DNA from 2 places in the Bradyrhizobium sp. LVM 105 genome. Region 1 is predicted to be linked to the other one. Evidence: predicted binding sites of a transcription regulator. Region 1 holds the regulator's gene; the other holds the start of a gene.
What was found. The regulator HrcA, encoded in region 1, represses chaperone genes, less so after heat shock. The targets are predictions, from matches to a motif close to GTTAGCACTCNCNNNNNGNGAGTGCTAAC.
Positions count from the first base shown of each region.

Region 2: a site for HrcA is predicted at 4,569-4,597, ahead of D6B98_RS00320 (co-chaperone GroES). Genes of this name have one in related genera too.

Region 1 covers NZ_QZMV01000003.1:154,109-164,754, reverse strand. The annotation lists gene dnaJ (molecular chaperone DnaJ) at 1-919, opposite strand, end outside; gene dnaK (molecular chaperone DnaK) at 1,167-3,068, opposite strand; gene D6B98_RS10370 (hypothetical protein) at 3,461-4,402, shown strand; gene pncA (bifunctional nicotinamidase/pyrazinamidase) at 4,691-5,413, shown strand; gene grpE (nucleotide exchange factor GrpE) at 5,562-6,182, opposite strand; gene hrcA (heat-inducible transcriptional repressor HrcA) at 6,279-7,367, opposite strand; gene rph (ribonuclease PH) at 7,536-8,249, shown strand; gene rdgB (RdgB/HAM1 family non-canonical purine NTP pyrophosphatase) at 8,261-8,896, shown strand; gene hemW (radical SAM family heme chaperone HemW) at 8,913-10,097, shown strand; gene D6B98_RS10335 (penicillin-binding protein activator) at 10,223-10,646, opposite strand, start outside.
Region 2 covers NZ_QZMV01000001.1:61,412-72,057, forward strand. The annotation lists gene D6B98_RS00300 (efflux RND transporter permease subunit) at 1-1,461, opposite strand, end outside; gene D6B98_RS00305 (efflux RND transporter periplasmic adaptor subunit) at 1,458-2,570, opposite strand; gene D6B98_RS00310 (TetR/AcrR family transcriptional regulator) at 2,778-3,356, shown strand; gene D6B98_RS00315 (SDR family NAD(P)-dependent oxidoreductase) at 3,427-4,227, shown strand; gene D6B98_RS00320 (co-chaperone GroES) at 4,637-4,954, shown strand; gene groL (chaperonin GroEL) at 5,108-6,757, shown strand; gene D6B98_RS00330 (hypothetical protein) at 7,014-7,397, shown strand; gene D6B98_RS00335 (DUF1488 family protein) at 7,520-7,780, opposite strand; gene D6B98_RS00340 (TRAP transporter substrate-binding protein) at 8,630-9,634, shown strand; gene D6B98_RS00345 (putative bifunctional diguanylate cyclase/phosphodiesterase) at 9,641-10,646, shown strand, end outside.

The sequences.
Region 1 (10,646 bases):
GGAATCGACGGTTGGACTGGGTCCCGGCCGGCACCTTCACCTTGGCCTTGGCCTTGTCGATGGTCGGCACCTCGAACTCGCCGCCGAGGGCGGCCGTCACCATCGAGATCGGCACACGGCAATGCAGATCGGCACCGTCGCGCTGGAAGAATTGGTGCTGGGCCAGCGACAGGAAGATGTAGAGGTCGCCGGGCGGGCCGCCGCGGATCCCGGCCTCGCCTTCGCCGGCAAGCCTGATCCTGGTGCCGTCCTCGACCCCCGGGGGGATGTTGACCGACAAGGTGCGTTCGCGGGTGACGCGACCCTGGCCCGAGCAGGACGGGCAGGCATCTTCGATCATCTGGCCACGGCCCTGGCAGCCCGGACAGGTCCGCTCCAGCGTGAAGAAGCCCTGCGACTGCCGCACGCGGCCGGCACCGCCACAGGTCGAACAGGTCTTCGGCTTGGTTCCGGCCTTGGCGCCGATGCCCGAGCAGGCCTCGCAGGTGACCGAAACCGGAATCTCGATCTGCGCGGTCTTGCCGCCAAAGGCTTCCTCGAGCGTGATTTCCATGTTGTAGCGCAGGTCGGCGCCGCGCTCGCGACCGCCGCGGCCGCGCTGCCCGGCCATGCCGAACAGGTCTTCGAAAATATCGGAGAAAGAGGAGGCGAAGCCCGCGCCGAACCCTGCGCCGCCGCCGCCCTGCTCGAAAGCGGCATGGCCGTAACGGTCATAGGCGGCGCGCTTGTCCTTGTCTTTCAGGACCTCGTAGGCCTCGTTGATTTCCTTGAACTTGATTTCGCTGGTGTCGTCCCCGGGATTGCGGTCGGGGTGAAACTTCATCGCCAGCTTGCGGAACGACGATTTCAGCTTGGATTCGTCAGCGTCACGGTCGACTTCGAGAGTCTCGTAATAGCAGCGCTTGGTGGACGTGGACATGATGAGCTCGGTCTATCCAATCGCGAATCAAGTCGGAGCGAAACGATGCCGCCGCTGCGCGACGACATCAGCGCCCTTCCGCCTCGCGGCGGAAGCCGGCACGGCGGCGTTCAGCATAACGGCTGGGAATTGATCGATCGTTGCGGGTATCGGTCCCGCAGAGCCCGACACCGTGGCCTCCCCCGCGAGGGAGGAGGCCGTTGGTGCGCGTGGGGTCCAAGTCGCCCGCATCATCACCCTCTCGGGCTTAAGCGGACTTCTTGTTGTTCTTGTCGTCGTCGACCTCGGTGAATTCCGCGTCGACGACGTCGTCCTTGGCCGCGTCCTTCTTGGCGTCGGCCTCGGCCTGCTGCTTGTACATGGCCTCGCCGAGCTTCATCGAAGCCTGGGCCAGCGTGTTGGTCTTGGCCTTGATCGCCTCGGCGTCGTCGCCCTTCAGCGCTTCCTTGAGGTCGCTGACGGCGTCCTCGATGGCGCGGCGCTCGCTCTCGGCCACCTTCGAGCCGTGCTCGGCCAGCGCCTTCTCGGTCGAATGCACCAGGCCATCGGCCTCGTTCTTGGCGGTGACGGCCTCGCGGCGCTTCTTGTCCGCCTCGGCATTGGCCTCGGCGTCCTTGACCATCTTCTCGATGTCGGCTTCCGACAGACCGCCGGAGGCCTGGATGCGGATCTGCTGCTCCTTGCCGGTGGCCTTGTCCTTGGCCGAGACGTTGACGATGCCGTTGGCGTCGATGTCGAAGGTCACCTCGATCTGCGGCATGCCGCGCGGAGCCGGCGGAATGCCCATCAGGTCGAACTGACCGAGCATCTTGTTGTCCGCCGCCATTTCACGCTCGCCCTGGAAGACGCGGATGGTGACCGCGTTCTGGTTGTCCTCGGCGGTCGAGAACACCTGGCTCTTCTTGGTCGGGATCGTGGTGTTGCGGTCGATAATGCGGGTGAACACGCCGCCCAGCGTCTCGATGCCCAGCGACAGCGGGGTCACGTCGAGCAGCAGCACGTCCTTGACGTCGCCCTGGAGCACGCCGGCCTGGATCGCAGCGCCGATCGCCACGACCTCGTCCGGGTTGACACCCTTGTGCGGCTCCTTGCCGAACAGCTGCTTGACGACTTCCTGGACCTTCGGCATGCGCGACATGCCGCCGACCAGCACGACTTCGCCGATCTCACCGGCGGTCACGCCGGCATCCTTCAGCGCCTTGCGGCAGGGCTCGACGGTCTTCTGCACGAGATCGTCGACCAGCGCCTCGAACTTGGCGCGGGTGAGCTTCATCGTCAGATGCTTCGGACCGGTCTGGTCCGCGGTGATGAACGGCAGGTTGATCTCGGTCTGCGTCGTCGAGGACAGCTCGATCTTGGCCTTTTCAGCGGCCTCCTTCAGGCGCTGCAACGCGAGCTTGTCGTTGCGCAGGTTGATGCCCTGCTCCTTCTGGAATTCGTCGGCGAGATAGCCGACCAGGCGCATGTCGAAGTCTTCGCCGCCGAGGAAGGTGTCGCCGTTGGTCGACTTCACCTCGAACACGCCGTCGCCGATTTCGAGAATGGAGATATCGAACGTGCCGCCGCCGAGGTCGTAGACGGCGATCGTGCCGGCCTTGGTCTTGTCGAGGCCGTAGGCGAGCGCGGCCGCAGTCGGCTCGTTGATGATGCGCAGCACTTCGAGGCCCGCGATCTTGCCGGCGTCCTTGGTCGCCTGGCGCTGGGCGTCGTTGAAGTAGGCGGGAACGGTGATGACGGCCTGGTCGACCTTCTGGCCGAGATGGGCTTCCGCGGTCTCCTTCATCTTCTGCAGGATGAACGCCGAGACCTGCGAGGGCGAGTAGGTCTGGCCGTCGGCCTCGACCCAGGCGTCGCCGTTGGAAGCCTTCACGATCTTGTAGGGGACGAGCTTCTTGTCCTTCTCGACCATCGGGTCGTCGTAGCGGCGGCCGATGAGGCGCTTCACTGCGAAGAAGGTGCGCTCGGGATTGGTGACGGCCTGGCGCTTGGCCGGCTGGCCGACGAGACGCTCACCGTCGTCCGTGACGGCGACGATCGAGGGCGTCGTGCGCATGCCTTCGGAATTCTCGATGACTTTGGCGTTTTTGCCATCCATCACGGCGACGCACGAATTCGTGGTGCCGAGGTCGATCCCAATGACCTTTCCCATGGTCCTGATATCCTTCTTTTTGCGGCAGGTTGGCTGGGCCCAGAAGGCACCCAAACCGAAACCCCCTAAGATCAAACATCCGCGATATTGCGATGATTGAGGCTCATATAGGAGGGGGGGAGGGGCCCGCAAGGACCGAAGCTACGTTTCTGCGGCTAAAACGTCGGGTTTTGGAAGAACATATTCGGGCTTCACCGCACTTGCGGGTGAGGAATTATTAACAGGTTCGGGCTTCGGCAAGCCCCCTACCGCAAGCCCGTCCGCCCTGTTGCCGCAAGCCCAAACCCGCTAAAAGGCGGACCGGCCGGGCAGCCGCCACAGCCGCTTCGCGCGACAAAGCGGCCCGGTGGCCGACCATCGAACGGCCTCAATGTGAACCAATCAGAGTGCCCATGAAGCTGATCCGCCCCCTCGCCGCGCTCGCCCTTCTCGCCGCCTCGGCGCTCCCGGCCCTCGCCGCCGACGCCGTGTTTCCGCCCGGCTTGCGCCTCGGCATGGTGCCGCTGGTCGGTCTCAGCACGGCCAAGACCTTTCCGGGCTTCGAAAGCGAGGACGGCAGCGTCAAGGTGCTGGTCACCGAGCTGCCGCCGGCCGCCTATGGCGAGGTCGTGAGCGCCTTCAATTCCAATCCGGCCGGAGCGAACGGCGTCAAGCAGGACAAGGTCGAGACCCCCGCGGGCCTTGCCTATTTCACCACCGAGAGCGGCAAGGCCGGCGACACCCCGGTGAAGCGCTATTCGATGATCGTGCCGGGCGCCGGCTTCTCCGGCTATGTCGCGGTGCAGGTCCCGGAGAATGCGACCAAGATCTACACCGACGAGGCGGTGCGGCAGATGTTCGCGACCGCCACCACCCGCAAGCAGGTCTCAGCCGAGGAGCAGATCGCGCTGATGCCGTTCAAGATCACCGATCTCGCCGACTTCAAGGACGTCCGCACCCTCGCGCCGGGCTCCAGCATTATCCTCGCCGACGGCAATGAGAGCGCAGGCTATGAAGCGAAGCCGTTCATGATCCTCGGCCTGATCGGCGCCACCCCGCAAGCTGCCGACGACCGCGCCCGGTTCGCCCAGGAGGCCGCGCTGCAGATCCCCGGCGTGCGCGAATCCCGCGTCACCATGTCGGAGCCGATCCGCATCAACGGCCAGCAAGGCTTCGAAACCCGGATCGACGGCGTCAGCGGCAAGGACAAGACGCCGGTGACCGTGGTGCAGTGGATCCGCTTCTCGAGCGGCGGCGCTTCGCTGCGCATCATCGCCAGCGCCCCGCGCGACCAGTGGCAGGCCGCCTTCACCCGCTTCCGCGCCGTGCGCGACGGGATTCAGCCGAAGGGGTAGCTGCGTCTGCGAACGAGATGCGCTCCCTCCCCCGCTTGCGGGGGAGGGCTGGGGAGAGGGTGTCTCCGCAAAGGGACAATCACCCGGAGGATAGAACCCTCACCCGGCGCGCGGGACGATGCTTCGCATCGCCCGGACGCGCCGACCTCTTCCGCAACGCGGGAGAGGTGCACCAAGCGCGTGGCGAGCGCTTAGCCGCTCACCAGTACCGGCCGCATTTTCGGGCTTCTGTTCGTGTACGAACGGAACTAGGCTTCCCCTATTGGATCATCCCAAGGGAGGCGAATGATGCTGGATCGGCGGCAGGTTTTGGAAATGCTTGGAACGACGGCGCTGGCGACCCTCGCGCCGAGCGCGTTGCTCGCAGCGACATCCATCAAGCCGGATGACGCCTCCGCGCTGCTCGTAATCGACGTGCAGAACTGCTTCCTGCCTGGCGGCAGCCTCGCGGTGAAGGAAGGCGAACAGGTGGTGCCGGTCATCAACAAGATCTCGAAGGCGTTCGCGAACGTGGTGATGACGCAGGACTGGCACACGCCGGGCCACGTTTCGTTTGCCTCAGTCCACTCGGGCAAGAAGCCGTTCGATACCGTCGACCTTCCCTACGGCAAACAGGTGCTGTGGCCTGATCATTGCGTGCAGGGCACCGACGGCGCGGCGCTGTCCAAGGACCTTGCGATCCCGCACGCCGAGCTCATCATCCGCAAGGGTTTTCACAAGAACGTCGACAGCTATTCGGCCTTCCTCGAAGCCGACGGCAAGACCTCGACGGGCCTTGCCGGATATTTGAAGGGACGCAAGATCAAGCGCGTCTTCGTCGCAGGGCTTGCGACAGATTTCTGCGTTGCCTGGACGGCGCTCGACGCGCGCAAGGCCGGCTTCGAGGTCTATGTGGTGGAAGACGCCTGCCGCGGCATCGACACCCAGGGTTCGCTCGCCAAGGCCTGGGCCGATATGGCCAAGGCCGGCGTGAAGAGGATCCAGTCTGCGGATATCGCGGCGGGTGCGTAAGCGACGCACAACACTGCAAGACCCTCATCCTGAGGAGCGCGCTACTTCGCGCGCGTCTCGAAGGATGAAGGCCCCCGCTGCGGCGCCCTGGCCTTCATGGTTCGAGACGCCGCGCAAGAGCGCGGCTCCTCACCATGAGGGTTGAAACTCAATTGGCCGCGCTGCTCGATTCGTTGTTGTTGTTCGCCGCAGGCGCTGGCTTCGCGCCGCCCTTGGCGACGCCGACCAAAGCCGGCCGCAGCACGCGGTCGCCGATGGTGTAGCCGGCCTGCATGATCTGGACCACGGTGCCCGACGGCACCGACGGATCAGGCACTTCGTACATCGCCTGGTGGAAGTTCGGGTCGAACTTCTGGCCCTGCGGATCGAGCTTCTTCACGCCATGCTTTTCCAGCGCGCTATGCAGCGCGCGCTCGGTGAGCTCGACGCCCTCGATCAGCGAGGTCAGGCCGGGATCGGCGGTGGCACGCGCCTCGGCCGGAACGGCATCGAGCGCGCGCTGAAGATTGTCGGCGATGTCGAGCACGTCGCGGGCAAAGCCGGTGATGCCGTAGAGGCGGGCGTCAGCGACTTCCTTGGTGGTGCGCTTGCGCAGATTCTCCATCTCGGCCAGCGTCCGCAGCATGCGATCGCGCGCCTCGGCGACTTCCTTTTGCAAGGTCTCGACCGAGCCGGGCTCGGGATCGTCGGGCATGATGTAGGGCTTTGACACCACGGGCTCGCCAGTCGGCGCGGCCGCGTCTTCGGGTTGCCGGTCATGATCGGTCATCGGCTAAATCTCGAACTCGTTTCCAGGGATTGTTGGCCCGGATATCGTGCTTTGAGCAGCGAAAATCAAGCGCCCGTGATCGGAAGCAGACGCCGGTCAGCCCCCCAAGAGGCGGCTGACGATGCGGGCGGCATAATCCACGGTCGGGATCACGCGGGCATAATTCAGCCGCGTCGGACCGATCACGCCGAGGACACCGACGATGTGGCCGGCGGCATCCCGATAGGGCGCGATGATGGTGGAGGACCCCGACAGCGAGAACAGCTTGTTCTCGCTGCCGATGAAGATGCGCACGCCCTCGGCCGTCTCGGCCCGGCCGAGCAGATCGATCACGCCGCGCTTGGTCTCGAGATCGTCGAACAACAGGCGCACCCGCTCCAGATCCTCCAGCGCGTGCAGATCTTCGAGCAGATTGGCGTGGCCGCGCACGATGAGCTGGCGGTCCTCGTTCTCGCCGCCGGACCAGCTGGCGATGCCGGCAGAGATCACCTTCTGTGCGAGCTGATCGAGCTCGGCGCGGGCCTCGCCCAGCGCCGTCTCGAGCTCGAGCCGCGCCTCGGCCAGGGTTCGGCCGCGGATTCGCGCGTTGAGGAAATTGCCGGCCTCGGTGATCGCCGAGGAGGGAACTCCAGGGGGCAGCGTCAGAACGCGATTCTCGACCTGGCCGTCCTCGCCGACGAGGATGACCAGCGCTTTCTCCGGTTCCAGGCGGACGAATTCGATGTGCTTGAGCCGCGCATTGGATTTTGGCGTCAGCACCACCGCCGCGGCGCGGGTCAATCCGGATAGCCGCGTCAGCGCCTGGTCCAGCGCCGCCTCGACCGAGTGCGCCTGGCCTACGGACGTGAGCTGGCTCTGGATCGACTGCCGTTCGGCCTCGTTGAGGTCGCCGACCTGCATCAAGGCATCGACGAAGAAACGCAGGCCGAGTTCCGTCGGCAGCCGGCCGGCCGAGGTATGGGGTGCATAGATCAGGCCGAGCTGTTCCAGATCGGCCATGACGTTGCGGACCGAGGCCGGCGACAGCGGCATCGCGATCAGGCGCGAGATATTGCGCGAACCCACGGGCTCACCGGTCGCGAGATAACTTTCGACAATTTGACGAAAGATGTCGCGGGAACGCTCGTTGAGCTGGGCGAGGCCTGCGCGCGGCGCGATCAGATGGATCGGATCGTGATGGGCCACAGCGGTAACTCCTCTCAGATCCTCATAATTTGTCTATCCGGGGCGCTTCTGACAAGCGTGGCGTTCGCCGGCGCGGAATCAGGGGCCGAATAAGCCCTTGCCGCCCACCTTCGCCCCACCTACAAGCACCGCCAACAGCCTTTCCCGTGAGTTTTGGAGGATTTCCCAATGCGGCCAAGCCGCCGTGCGCCCGACGAATTGCGCCCCGTGACGCTGGAGCGCGGCGTGGTCAAATATGCGGAAGGCTCCTGCCTGGTGAAGTTCGGCGACACCCATGTGCTGGTTACCGCCACGCTGGAAGACCGCCTACCGCCGTGGCTGAAGGGCCAGGGCCGCGGCTGGGTCACCGCCGAATACGGCATGCTGCCACGCGCCACCTCGGAACGCACCCGCCGCGAGGCCGCCGCGGGCAAGCAGAGCGGCCGCACCGTCGAGATCCAGCGCCTGATCGGCCGCTCGCTGCGCACCATCGTCGACCTCGAGGCGCTCGGCGAGCGCCAGATCACGGTCGATTGCGACGTGCTGCAGGCCGACGGCGGCACCCGCACGGCCTCGATCACCGGCGCCTGGGTCGCACTTGCCGATTGCGTCAACTGGATGAAGGCGCGCAACATGATCAAGGCCAACGTCATGCGCGACAACGTCGCCGCGATCTCCTGCGGCATCTACAACGGTACGCCGGTGCTCGATCTCGATTATGCCGAGGATTCGGAAGCCCAGACCGACGCCAATTTCGTCATGACCGGCGACGGCCGCATCATCGAGGTGCAGGGCACGGCGGAACGCGAACCGTTCACGGAAGGCGAGTTCCTGGCGCTGATGGCGCTGGCCCGCAAGGGCGTTGCGCGTCTCGTGGACTTGCAGAAACTGGCTGTGGCGTAGTCAATAGGCCCATGCACCGCCGAATCACCGGAAAGCTCGTCATCGCCACCCACAATCCCGGCAAGCTTGCCGAGATGCGGGAGCTGTTGGCGCCCCACGGCGTCGAGGCGGTGTCGGCCGGTGAACTCGGCCTCGGTGAGCCGGATGAGACCGGCAACGATTTCCGCAGCAACGCCGCGATCAAGGCGATCGCGGCGGCGCAGGCAACCAGGCTGCCCGCCTTCGCCGACGATTCCGGCATCGTGGTCGACGCGCTCGACGGCGCCCCCGGCATCTACAGCGCGCGCTGGGCCGGCCCCACCAAGGACTTCAACGCGGCGATGGCGCAGATCGAGCGCTTGTTGCAGGAGCGCGGCGCCACCAGGCCGGACAAGCGCAGGGCCCATTTCGTCTCGGCGCTCTGCGTGGCCTGGCCCGACCATCATCTCGAAGAGGTCGAGGCGCGCGTCGACGGCACGCTGGTCTGGCCGCCACGCGGGACTGCCGGCTTCGGCTACGATCCGATGTTCTTGCCGGATGGTCACAGCCGCACCTTCGGCGAGATGGAGAGCATCGAGAAGCACGGCCTGCCGCCGCTGGGTCTCGGCCTGTCGCATCGTGCCCGTGCCTTCCGGAAACTGGCGGAGATCTGCCTTGAGCCGCGCTAGAGCGTTTTCAAGCGAAGTGGATACCGGTTCGCGCCAGGAAAACGCGTCAAAACAAGAATCTGAAGCCTTCGGCGTCTACGTGCACTGGCCGTTCTGCCTGTCGAAGTGCCCCTATTGCGACTTCAACAGCCATGTCCGCCATGCCGCGATCGACGAAGCGCGCTTCGCCTCCGCCTTCGCGCGCGAAATCGAAACGACCGCGGCGCGTGCATCCGGCCGCGAGGTCAGCTCGATCTTCCTTGGCGGCGGTACGCCATCCTTGATGCAGCCCGCAACTGTCGGCGCGGTGCTCGATGCGATCGGCAAGCACTGGAGCGTTGCAGGCGACGTCGAAGTGACGCTCGAAGCCAATCCCACCAGCGTCGAAGCCACACGCTTTGCCGGCTATCGCAGCGCCGGCGTCAATCGCGTCTCGCTCGGCGTGCAGGCGCTCGATGACGCCTCGCTGAAGACGCTCGGACGCCTGCACAGCGCGCGCGAGGCGCTCGATGCCGTCGCCATCGCGCGCCGTTCGTTCGAGCGCTATTCGTTCGACCTGATCTATGCCCGCCCCGACCAGACGCCGGCGATGTGGGCCGATGAGCTGCGCCTCGCCATCGATGAGGCGGCCGAGCATCTGTCGCTCTATCAGCTCACGATCGAGGAAGGCACGCCGTTCTTCGGCCTGCACCGGGCCGGCAAGTTGAAGACGCCGGATGAAGCGGTGGCGCGCGCGCTCTACGACGTCACGCAGGAAACCTGCGACAAGCTCGGGCTGCCCGCCTACGAGATCTCCAACCACGCGCGACGCGGCGCCGAGTGCCGGCACAATCTGGTGTACTGGCGCGGCGAGGAATATGCCGGCATCGGCCCCGGCGCGCATGGTCGCCTCGACATCGACGGTATCAGGCATGCGACCGCCACCGAGAAGCGTCCCGAGGCCTGGCTGATGCGGGTCGAGACCAACGGCGATGGAATCGTCACCGACGATCTGCTCAACAGCGAGGAACGCGCCGACGAATTCCTGCTGATGGGATTGCGGCTCGCCGAGGGCATCGACCCCGAGCGCTACAAGGCCCTCTCCGGCCGCCCGCTCGATCCCAAGCGCATCGCGCTGCTGCGCGAAGAAGGCGCGATCATTGTGGATCCGACCGGCCGGTTGCGCGTGACCAGCAGCGGTTTCCCGGTGCTCGATGCGGTGGTCGCGGATCTCGCGGCGTAACGCGCTGAAGTAGGGTGGGTTAGCCGAAGGCGTAACCCACCATGCTTCCGCACTCGCGGAACGAAGTTGGTGGATTACGCCTTCGGCTAATCCACCCTACAGCACCACGGCACCGTCGTCCGGAGCTACGCCCCAAAGCTCTTCGGCGAGCCTGCGATCGCAACGCCGCCGCCTTGCGTCACCTTCATCACCGCAAGACCGCGTTCGTTGGTGCCGTCCGCGCGGAAGCGGAACAGGCCGTCGATGCCGGCAAAGCCGGAAGGATTGGTGAGCACGTCGGGCGAGAAGCGCGTGGTGCCTTGCGTGCGCGCGAGCGCGGCGACGAGGGCGACGGCGTCGTAGGCGAGCGTCGCGGTGCGGATCGGCTCGGCGCCGTATTTGGTGCGATAGCGGCCCGAGAAGGCGCGGAAGCCGGCCGGGTCGGGCGCGGCGTAGAGGCCGCCTTGCAGGCTCGCATTGGCATAGACCCGCGGATTGTCCCACAGGCCGGTGCCGAGCAGCTGGATGTTGCGCAGGTTCGCGCCCGCGGCGGTCATCGCATCGGCGACC
Region 2 (10,646 bases), on a different contig from region 1:
GCCAAGGTACGGCGTGAAGATCACCGCGACGATCCAGGAGACGATGAGGGCGAATCCCACGACCCAGAAGATGTTGCCGGCGTATTCGCCGGCGGTCGAGCGCGCGAAACCCACCGGCAGGAAGCCCGCGATTGTCACGAGCGTTCCGGACAGCATCGGCGCCGCGGTATGGCTCCACGCATAGGCCGCCGCCGAGATGCGGTCCATGCCTTCTTCCATCTTCACCACCATCACCTCGATCGCGATGATGGCGTCGTCGACGAGAAGACCGAGCGCCAGGATCAAAGCGCCGAGCGTGATGCGGTCGAAGAACCGGCCGGTCTCCAGCATGATGAGGAACACGACGGCGAGCGTCAGAGGGACGGCCGCCGCAACGACGATGCCGACACGCCAGCCGAGGCTGAGCAGGCTCACCAGCAGCACCACGCCGAGCGCCATCGCAAACTTCATCATGAACTCGTCGACCGCCGAGGTGATGTTGACGGCCTGGTCGCTGACCTTGGCCAGCGTCATCCCGAGTGGCAGTGTCCGAGCAATAGCCGCGGACCTCTCCTCCAGCGCCTTGCCGAGCGCCAGACCATTCCAGCCCTCCTGCATCACCGCCGCGAGCATGATGGTGGGCTCGCCCTGGTGCCTGATGATGTAGGTGGGTGGATCCTCGTAGCCGCGGCGGACCTCGGCAATGTCGGACAGCTTCAGCGTCCGCCCGGCAGCGACGATCGGCGTGTCGGCGATCGCCTGGACGCTGTCATAGGCGCCATCGACCCGGATGAAGACCTGCGGCCCCTTGGTGTCGATCGAGCCCGCCGGTGTGACGGTGTTCTGCCGCTGAAGGGCGGCAACGATATCCGTTGCCGACACGCCGAGGGTTGCCAGCTTGGCATAGGAAAACTCGACGAAGATCTGTTCGGGACGCTCGCCGAGGATGTTGATCTTCTTGACGCCAGGCACGTGCAGGAGATCCTGGCGAATGGTCTCGGCTTGCCTGGCGAGCTCGCGCATCGGCATGCCCTTGGCCTTGAGCGCGTAGAGTCCGAAGCTCACGTCCGAATATTCGTCGTTGACGAAGGGGCCAAGCACTCCGGACGGCAGCTTGCGCGCTTCGTCTCCGAGCTTCTTGCGGGCCTGGTAGAACTCCTCCTGCACGCTGGACGGCGGCGTGCTGTCCTTCAGCGTCACCGTCATGTAGGCATAACCCGGCCGCGTCGTCGTCTCCACCCGGTCATACCAGGTCAGCTCCTGAATCCGCTTCTCCAGGGGTTCGGCGACCTGGTCCTGCATCTCGCGCGCTGTCGCGCCCGGCCAAACGGTGGTGACCGTCAGGGTCTTGATGGTGAAGGACGGATCCTCGGCTCGCCCGAGCATGAGGAAGGCGTAGGCGCCCGCGGCTGCCAGCAGCAGGTTGAAGAACAGGGTGACGGCGCGTTCGCGAACGGCGAGGGCGGAGAGATTGAAGCTCACGATTTGCTCCCGCTTTCCGAGCCAGTCCTGACGCGAGCGCCCTCATGCAGGAGATGAGCGCCGAGAGAAACAATCTGGTCACCGGACTTCGATCCGGAGATAACGGCTGTCTCGCTGGTCACGCGCAGCAGCTTGACGGGCTGCAGGCGCACGGTCGAGGTCGCGCTGTCGAAGACCCAAACGCCCGTCGCTCTGCCGTCATCGAGCACGGCGCCCAGCGGCACCTGGACTTCCGGCTGATGATCCTGGCTGGCGAGCCGGATCGTGACCGTCGCGCCTAGCGGTGTCGCCGCGGCGTCACCATCGAGCACGTAGCGGGCCTCATAGGTGCGGGTCTGGGGATCGGCGGAATCCGACAGCTGGCGCAGATGCGCGGTAAAGCGGCGCCCATCGCTCCCATACAAGCTCGCCTCGGCGAGCGAGCCGATCGCCGGCCGGATCGTTTCGGGAAGCGCGACCACGGCTTCGCGAGGACCGGACTGTGCCAGCCGAACGACCGCTTGGCCGGCGGAGACCACTTGTCCCGGCTCACCGAGCGTTTGGGTGACCGTTCCGTCGGCATCCGCCACCAGGACGGAATAAGTCGCCTGGTTCTCGGCGACCCCTGCTTCGGCTTCCGCGGCGGCAAGCTGCGCTTTGGCAGTGTCCGATGCGGCCTTCGCCTGCTCGTAGCGTTGCTTTGAGGTCCATCCGTCGCTCACCAGGTTGGCGTAGCGCCGCTCGTCGGCGTCGGTCTGAACGACAACTGCACGCGCCGCGGCGACGGCATTGCGCTTTGCTGTGACCGCGAGGCGGAGGTCGGTTTCGTCGATCCGCATCAAGGGCTGGCCGGATTTGACCTGCTCACCGACATTGACGAGCCGCTCGACGATCTTCCCGGCAACGCGAAAACCGAGATTGCTTTCCACTCGCGCGCCGACTGTCCCGGTGAAACCGCGTTCAGATCCGCTGACCCGAGTGGCCGTCACCAGACGGACCATCGGGGGCTCCTGCCTGGGGTCGATCACCGCGGAGGCTTCATGGGAGGGAATGGCAAGCGCAACGAAGGTCGCTACCCCTGCCGGAACCAGAATACCGGCGAGCACCGCAACACCCCTTTTCATGACCATCTCCTTCAAAATTAGATTTCATGCGACATCTATAATCAGATTAGATTTCGTTCGCAATCTAATTTTCGGGGCGGTAACGGGAGCGTGATCCAAAACCCCGGGATTTTCGCCGCGCAGCCCGCGAAATCGCGCCGCGTCGATTGATAGATTGTAATCGAACTCTATATCGGATATAGCAGTTGAACGAAATCCAAATGGAGATCCGCGATGCGAGTGAGTCGCACCCAGGCGGCCGAGAACCGCCAAACCGTGATCAATGTGGCCAGTCGCCTCTTCAGGGAGCGCGGCTTTGATGGCATCGGCCTCAAGGATCTGATGAAGGGGGCCGGGCTGACTCAGGGCGCCTTCTACAAGCAGTTCGCTTCAAAAGAGGATCTGGCGGTGGAGGCGTCCAGGCGCGCATTGGAAAGCGCATCCGGCCGATGGTCAGACGCGGCCGCGGCGCATCCTGACGATCCACTCGGCGCCGTGATCGGGTTCTACCTCAGCGGCGACCATCGCGGAGAGAAGATGGACGGCTGCCCGATCGTGGCGCTCGGCTCGGACGCCGCCCGGCAGGGCCCCGACGTGAAGGCGGAATTCGAAGAGGGAATCAAAGCCCATCTCGACGTGCTCGGCCGCTTCATCGCCGGAAACGACGGCGAGGCCTCGCTCGGCAAGGCCATGGGCATTCTCGCGACGATGGTCGGCGCGGTGACGCTCTCGCGCGTCGTCAACGACCCCGATCTGGCTCAAGCGCTTTTGGATGCCGCGGCCGAACAGGTCCGAGACGCCGCTGCCGCTTGAATGGGGAGGGGCCGGTGTTCGGAGTGAGAATCCGCACGGCCCATTCGCTGATCAAATTAGAAAGAGAACGATGTCAAAAGAAGCAACGGACAACTTCGCCGGAAAATGGGCGCTGGTCACGGGCGCGTCGAGTGGCCTCGGCCTTGAATTCGCAGATCTGCTGGCGGCGCAGAAAGTCAATCTCGTCTTGGCGGCTCGACGGCGAGAGTCGATGGACAAGCTTGCCTCGGATCTCCGCAGCAAATACGGGGTGGATGTCCTGGTCGAGGCGATCAATCTTGCCGCGCCGGACGCGGCCAGCCGCCTGAAAAGCAGTCTCGATGCGAGGTCGGTGACGATCGACGTCTTGGTGAACAATGCCGGATTTGGCTTGCACGGCGATTTTTTGGACACGCCGATCGAGCAGACCACGAACATGATCCAGCTCAACATCACCACGGTCACAGAGCTGACCTATCTGTTCGGCCGCGACATGGCCAAGCGGCGATCCGGACATATCCTCCTCATCGCCAGCCTTCTGGCCTTCCAGGCCGTTCCCAGCTACGCAGCTTATGCCGCGACCAAGGCTTATGTACTCGCCTTTGGCGAGGCCCTGCATGACGAACTCCGCCCGCACGGTGTGGTCGTGACCAGTCTCTGCCCGGGGCACACCGCGACGGGATTCGATGCGGCAGCTGGCGCAACCGCTTCAAGCTTGCTGCGCCTCCTCACCATGAAGCCGCGTCCGGTCGCGGCGAGCGGGATTCGGGCGCTTTTGCAAGGAAGGGCCATGGCGGTCGCAGGTCCATTGAACAAGATGGCCGCCTTTTCAAATCGTTTGACGCCGCGATCAATGCAAAGGGCCACGATGAAGAGAATAATGGACGCCTAACGCCTGGCCGTACCTCTCTGCGGAATTCTGACTCCCCAAACCGAATCTGCAGGAAGGCGCGACCGTCACCGCGCCGGGCGAGGTAGAAGGGACGAGCACGTATGAGCCTTTCCGGGGCGCGGGCAGGTGATACATCCGGGGGTGAGATGTAACACCGTCAAATCCGCTACCACATTCCAGCCAAGTCGCTGGAACGAAAGCGCGGGGCTCGGCTTGGGAACTTCGTGGGCGTGCTTTGCCAGTTTGACGCCATTAGGCCGGGCCGGCGTCGTGCCGTTCGCAGCGCTCAGAATATCGGTTCGGCTCGGTCTTGTACGCCCCCTGCGGCGGCTTATGTGCTGATTAGCACTTGCTGGCCACGACTGCTATTTCATCCAAAGCAACAACAACCAGAAAACAGGAGGACAGCATGAAATTCCGTCCGCTTCACGACCGCGTCGTGGTCAAGCGCATCGAAGCCGAAGACAAGTCCACCGGCGGCATCATCATTCCGGACAGCGCCAAGGAAAAGCCCTCGCAGGGCGAGATCACGGCGGTTGGTCCAGGCGGTCGTGACGAAGCCGGCAAGCTGATTCCGATCGACCTCCAGATCGGCGACCGCGTGCTGTTCGGCAAGTGGTCCGGTACTGAGGTCAAGCTCGATGGTCAGGACCTGCTGATCATGAAGGAAGGCGACATTATGGGCGTTCTCGTCGATCGGCCCGTCGCCAAGAAGAAGGTCGCCTAAGCTCCAGTCAGTCTTCCTTGTCCTGAGCCGTCGGCGCAGCCGGCGTCTTGCAGGATGAGGCCCGCAAGTTCAATCCCGCTCCTCGAGAGCCCGCCCAGGCGCGCGATCCTTGGGAGATCCTTGGGATCTGACCAGTCGAAAACGGAGATCATGATGTCGGCCAAAGAAGTCAAATTCGGCGTAGATGCCCGCGACAAGATGTTGCGCGGTGTCGAAATTCTCAACAATGCGGTCAAGGTCACGCTCGGCCCCAAGGGCCGCAACGTCGTTCTCGACAAGTCGTTCGGGGCCCCCCGCATCACCAAGGACGGCGTCACCGTCGCCAAGGAGATCGAGCTCGAGGACAAGTTCGAGAACATGGGCGCCCAGATGGTGCGCGAAGTCGCCTCCAAGTCCGCCGACGCGGCCGGCGACGGCACCACTACCGCGACCGTGCTCGCCGCCGCGATCGTCCGTGAAGGCGCCAAGGCGGTTGCCGCCGGCATGAACCCGATGGACCTGAAGCGCGGCATCGACCTCGCCGTGGAAGCCGTCGTCGCGGACCTCGTCAAGAACTCCAAGAAGGTCACCTCGAACGAGGAAATCGCCCAGGTCGGCACCATCTCGGCCAACGGCGACGCGGAAATTGGCAAGTTCCTCTCCGACGCCATGAAGAAGGTGGGCAACGAGGGCGTCATCACCGTTGAAGAAGCCAAGTCGCTTGAGACCGAGCTCGAGGTCGTCGAAGGCATGCAGTTCGACCGCGGCTATATCTCGCCCTACTTCGTCACCAACGCGGACAAGATGCGCGTTGAGATGGACGACGCCTACGTCCTCATCAACGAGAAGAAGCTGTCTCACTTGAATGAATTGCTTCCGCTGCTCGAAGCCGTGGTGCAGAGCGGCAAGCCGCTGGTGATTATCGCGGAAGATGTCGAAGGCGAAGCGCTCGCAACTCTCGTCGTCAACCGTCTGCGTGGCGGTCTGAAGGTCGCGGCCGTCAAGGCGCCGGGCTTCGGCGATCGCCGCAAGGCCATGCTGCAGGACATCGCGATCCTGACCGGCGGCCAGGCGATCTCGGAAGACCTCGGCATCAAGCTCGAGAACGTCACGCTCAACATGCTCGGTCGCGCCAAGAAGGTGATGATCGACAAGGAGAACACCACGATCGTCAACGGCGCCGGCAAGAAGGCCGACATCGAGGCGCGCGTGGCCCAGATCAAGGCGCAGATCGAGGAAACCACCTCGGACTACGACCGCGAGAAGCTCCAGGAGCGTCTGGCCAAGCTCGCCGGCGGCGTCGCGGTGATCCGCGTCGGCGGCGCGACCGAGGTCGAGGTCAAGGAGCGCAAGGACCGCGTTGATGACGCGATGCATGCGACCCGCGCGGCCGTCGAGGAAGGCATCCTGCCGGGCGGCGGCGTCGCCCTGCTGCGCGCGTCCGAGCATCTCAAGGGGCTGCGCACCAAGAACGACGACCAGAAGACCGGTGTCGAGATCGTGCGCAAGGCGCTGTCCTATCCGGCGCGCCAGATCGCGATCAACGCCGGTGAAGACGGCTCGGTGATCGTCGGCAAGATCCTGGAGAAGGATCAATACGGCTACGGCTTTGACTCCCAGTCCGGCGAATACGTCAACCTGGTCACCAAAGGCATCATCGACCCGACCAAGGTGGTTCGGGTGGCGATCCAGAACGCGGCCTCGGTCGCGGCTCTCTTGATCACCACCGAAGCCATGGTCGCCGAGGGGCCGAAGCGGAACGCGGGCAGCGGCGCTCCTGCGGGCGGCGGCGGCATGGGGGGCATGGGAGGTATGGATTTCTAAGCGAGCCGGCTCACGACGCCGAACCGGCGCATCGGGCATCGCGCGAGTGTCCGCGCGCGATTGCGTGAGCAATTTGGTACAGACGCCGATCGCTCGACGTGTCTAGCCTCCCTAAAGCATGATCCGGAGAAGTGCGCAGCGGTTTTCCGAAAAGATCATGCTCAAACGACAACCTAAAGCGCGATGACGATTCATCCTCATCGCATCGCGCTTTGGCAGGTGAAGCTCGACTTACCTCTAGGTCAGGGTGAAAGCGATGGAGATCTCCGGGGAGACAAAAGCTGCCGTGCGGTCGGCGCTGTGGGGAGCCGCGGCCGGAGCAATCGCTCTGGCAATCATGGGCTTCAGCTGGGGCGGCTGGGTGACAGGCGGGACCGCCGAGACGCTCGCGAGGAACAGTGCTGCGATGGCTGTCGTCGCAGCTCTCACACCGATCTGCGTTGAGAAATTTCGACAAGCCGCGGATGCACCCGCGAACCTGGTCGAGATGAAGAAGGCGACCTACGCCTGGGACCAGAGCAAATTCGTCGAAAAGGGCGGCTGGGCCACGATGCCGGGAAGCACCGAGCCAAACTCGGCCGTCGCAAAAGCTTGCGCCGAATCGCTTGATAGCAAGAAAGCTGTTGCGTTGCGCGGATAGTCAGGCAACTCCGCGCGGCGGAAAGACCGCAATTCCGCTGGTCAGGCCCAGCTTGCAAGACCAGCTTGCAAAACCGGCCTGCAAGACCGGCCTGCAAGACCGCCTGCAAGAGCAGGAGCGTTTCAAAAATTTGCGGCGACCAGATCGTAAGAGCCCCTGCTGCCGCGGCTGTAGACCTTGGCAGCGGCGGCACAGATCACGTCACGATTGGAATCAAACGCGCAGAGGAACCCCGCTTCATCGTAGCTGGCACCTGGTTGAAGTCGCTTCAGCGCGCCTTCGTTTATGAAGAACGACGCCTCAATAGCGCTGTCGTATCCCCAAAATCGCACGGCACGGCGTGTGCGATCATAAGAACGACTGTGATTTGGAAACTCAATCATGGTTGGAGCCGATCAGTTGCCGGTGTTCCGCGACGCCCACGTCGCGTGCAGGCAGTAGGCAGACAACATCGGACGTGGCCGAAGCTGGCGCCAAGCGAGGGATCTGGAGCGATCCAGTTGCGCCACCCCTCAAATGGTCATTCTGGAAGCGTAATACAATGCCGCGCGATGCCGACGACGGCAGAAAAGTTGCGCTTGACCTCGTTATTCCGCGAATAGGCACTATATCTGGGTCATCACCGCGCGCCCATCGGCTGTTATCGGTGACTGAGAGCAATGTGCTCCCGCCGCGACCAAGAGGCGGTCAAATGTCGAATATCTCCAACTTCAGTGTTCGCGAGTGGATGGTACCTCCCGTATTGCTGCCGATCTTTTTCGTGCTGCTGATCGCTGCTGCAGTGCTCATTCGGTGGTAGTTTCCCCCGGAGGATCTGGTGCATCCTGAGCGCAGGCCCGTAGCCGTGTTCAGTCCACGATTCCTGTCGAGCGCTGGCTTTGTGAACTGAGCAATATTGCTCAGCAAAACATCCGGCTGCGGTCTAGGATGCCGGCTCCCGGTCGTCTTTGATGAAGGGGCCGAAGCCAAGTTCACGGGCGGTCGCGAGTCTGCCCGCGAGGATGCGTGGGCCCAGGCCGCATTGGCGCTCTTCCAGACAATTGCCTCGCTGGCGTTAACACGCGTCCAACCACGATGCGCGATTTGCTCGCTGCTGGGATCGCCAATTTCTATCTATGAGAGTTGTCTGCAGCATGTCTATCTATGAGGGTTCGCTAGAGACCAGAGGAAATCGGCGTCTCGCACAACCTCGCACGATTGTGTGACGCGCCGTCGCCACGATCGGAAAGCCGATGCTCAAGTTGCTGGCACGATGCGCGTTGATCTCCATGGTATTGACGTCGGCGTCCGCCGCCGAACCGATCAAGCTCAAACTGGCGTTCTTCAGCTCCGACCGCTCGACGAGCTATCTCGCCGCGGTCAAGCCATTCGTCGACGCGGTCAACGCCGAGGCCAGAGGCCAGATCGAAGTTGAAACCTATTTCAGCGGCGCGCTTGGCAAGGACCCGGCTGAGCAGCCCCAGCTCGTGCTCGATGGTAGGGCGGACATCGCCTACGTCGTCACAGGCCTGACGCGCAATCGATTTGCGGATAATGCAATCCTCGAATTGCCCGGCCTGTTTGCGAGCATGCGGGAGTCCGTTGCGGTGCTCACCCGGCTGATGGCAGCCAACGCGCTGCAAGGTTACGATGACTACATCGTGATCGGCGCTTATGTCAGCGAACCCGAGACGATCCACAGCAATATCCCGATCACGTCGCTGAATGATCTGAAGGGCAAGCGACTTCGCGTCAACAATCCTGGCGAAGCCGCCGCGCTCGAAAAACTGGGGGCGCGGCCTGTGCTCCTGCCGGTCAACAAGATCTCCGAAGCTATCGGCAACGGCAGCATCGACGGCGCCCTCGTGAACCCTGCTTCAGTGGTCGATTACGGCGTCAAACGCGTTGCGACTTATCACTACCTTCTTGGCATCAGCGGCGCGCCGCTGATGGTCTTGATGAACCGGAAGACATTCAACCGGCTACCGAAATCAGCGCAGGCGATCATCCTCAAATACAGTGGGGCGTGGTCTGCCGGGCGCTTCGTAGATACCTACGAAGCCGTGGAAAGCAGTATTGTGGCGGAGCTGAAGTCCGATCCCAAGCGTCACGTGATCATGCCCTCGCCGTCAGACCTGGATGCGGCAAATGCCGTGTTCGCGGCCATTGCCGATGATTGGGCCTCGAAGAGTCAGCACAATGCCGAGCTGCTGAAAACGGTCCGGGCCGAGCTCACAAAAATGCGTTCGACCCGGTAGCCACGGATGTCAGCATTCGCCAGCATCTGGCCTCAGCGAAACATCGTCATCATCGTCGCCGCGCTTGCCATTCTGCTGCTGGGCACCGGGGCGACCTTGAAGATCACGACCGATCATCTTCTGCGTCAAGATGCGACGTCGGCCGCTCGTAGCTGGGCGCGGTTCCTGGCGCCCAGTGTCACCGATCTCGAGCAGATCGCCGGCGGCGAGCAGCCTTCCGCCGCAAGCATAGCGTTCTTCCTGTCGGCGCGAAATGCCGGCGAAGTGTTTCACTACGAGATCTTCAACCGCAATGGTTATTCGCAGCTCGTGTCGACTCGCGAGAAGATCGCGCTCGTCGACCTGTCCGAATATAGCCCCGATGCGGCGCGGTCAGTCGCCAACGGTCAACCAATCGTCGATGTCACGGAGGGCAATTCGGTCGACCGACCGGCGTTCTTCGCGCGCGCCTATGTCCCGGTCCAGGCCGACGGTCGCCACATTGCGGTCGTTGCGGCCTACGTGGATGAAACGGAGCAACGCAGGAGTTTTCACAATACGTTCCTGACCGCGGCCGCATTCCTTTGCCTGCTGTCGGGTCTCGCTTTCTCCATTCCCGCAGTTGCGTGGTATCGGGAAACAAAGGTGAAGCAGGCGGACCGACGCATCCGCTTTCTCGCCCACCATGACGCGTTGACCGGGTTGGCCAATCGTCTCCATCTGATCGAACAACTGGACAGAGCCCTCGCTCACCTGCCGATGCGCGGCGGCGGCCTCGCCGTGCATTTCATCGACGTCGACCGTTTCAAGGAGGTCAACGATACCCTTGGTCACGACGGCGGCGACTTTCTGCTCAAGTCCATCGCCGAGCGTCTGCGCGCAGCGGTCCGGATCGACGACATGGTGGCCCGGCTCGGCGGCGACGAGTTCGTCGTCGTGCAGAATGACATCGCCGGCAGGAGGCAGGCCGAGACGTTTGCGCGCCATCTTGCCACCGCTCTCAATGCTTCGGTGAAGTTCAAGCAGCGCGAGA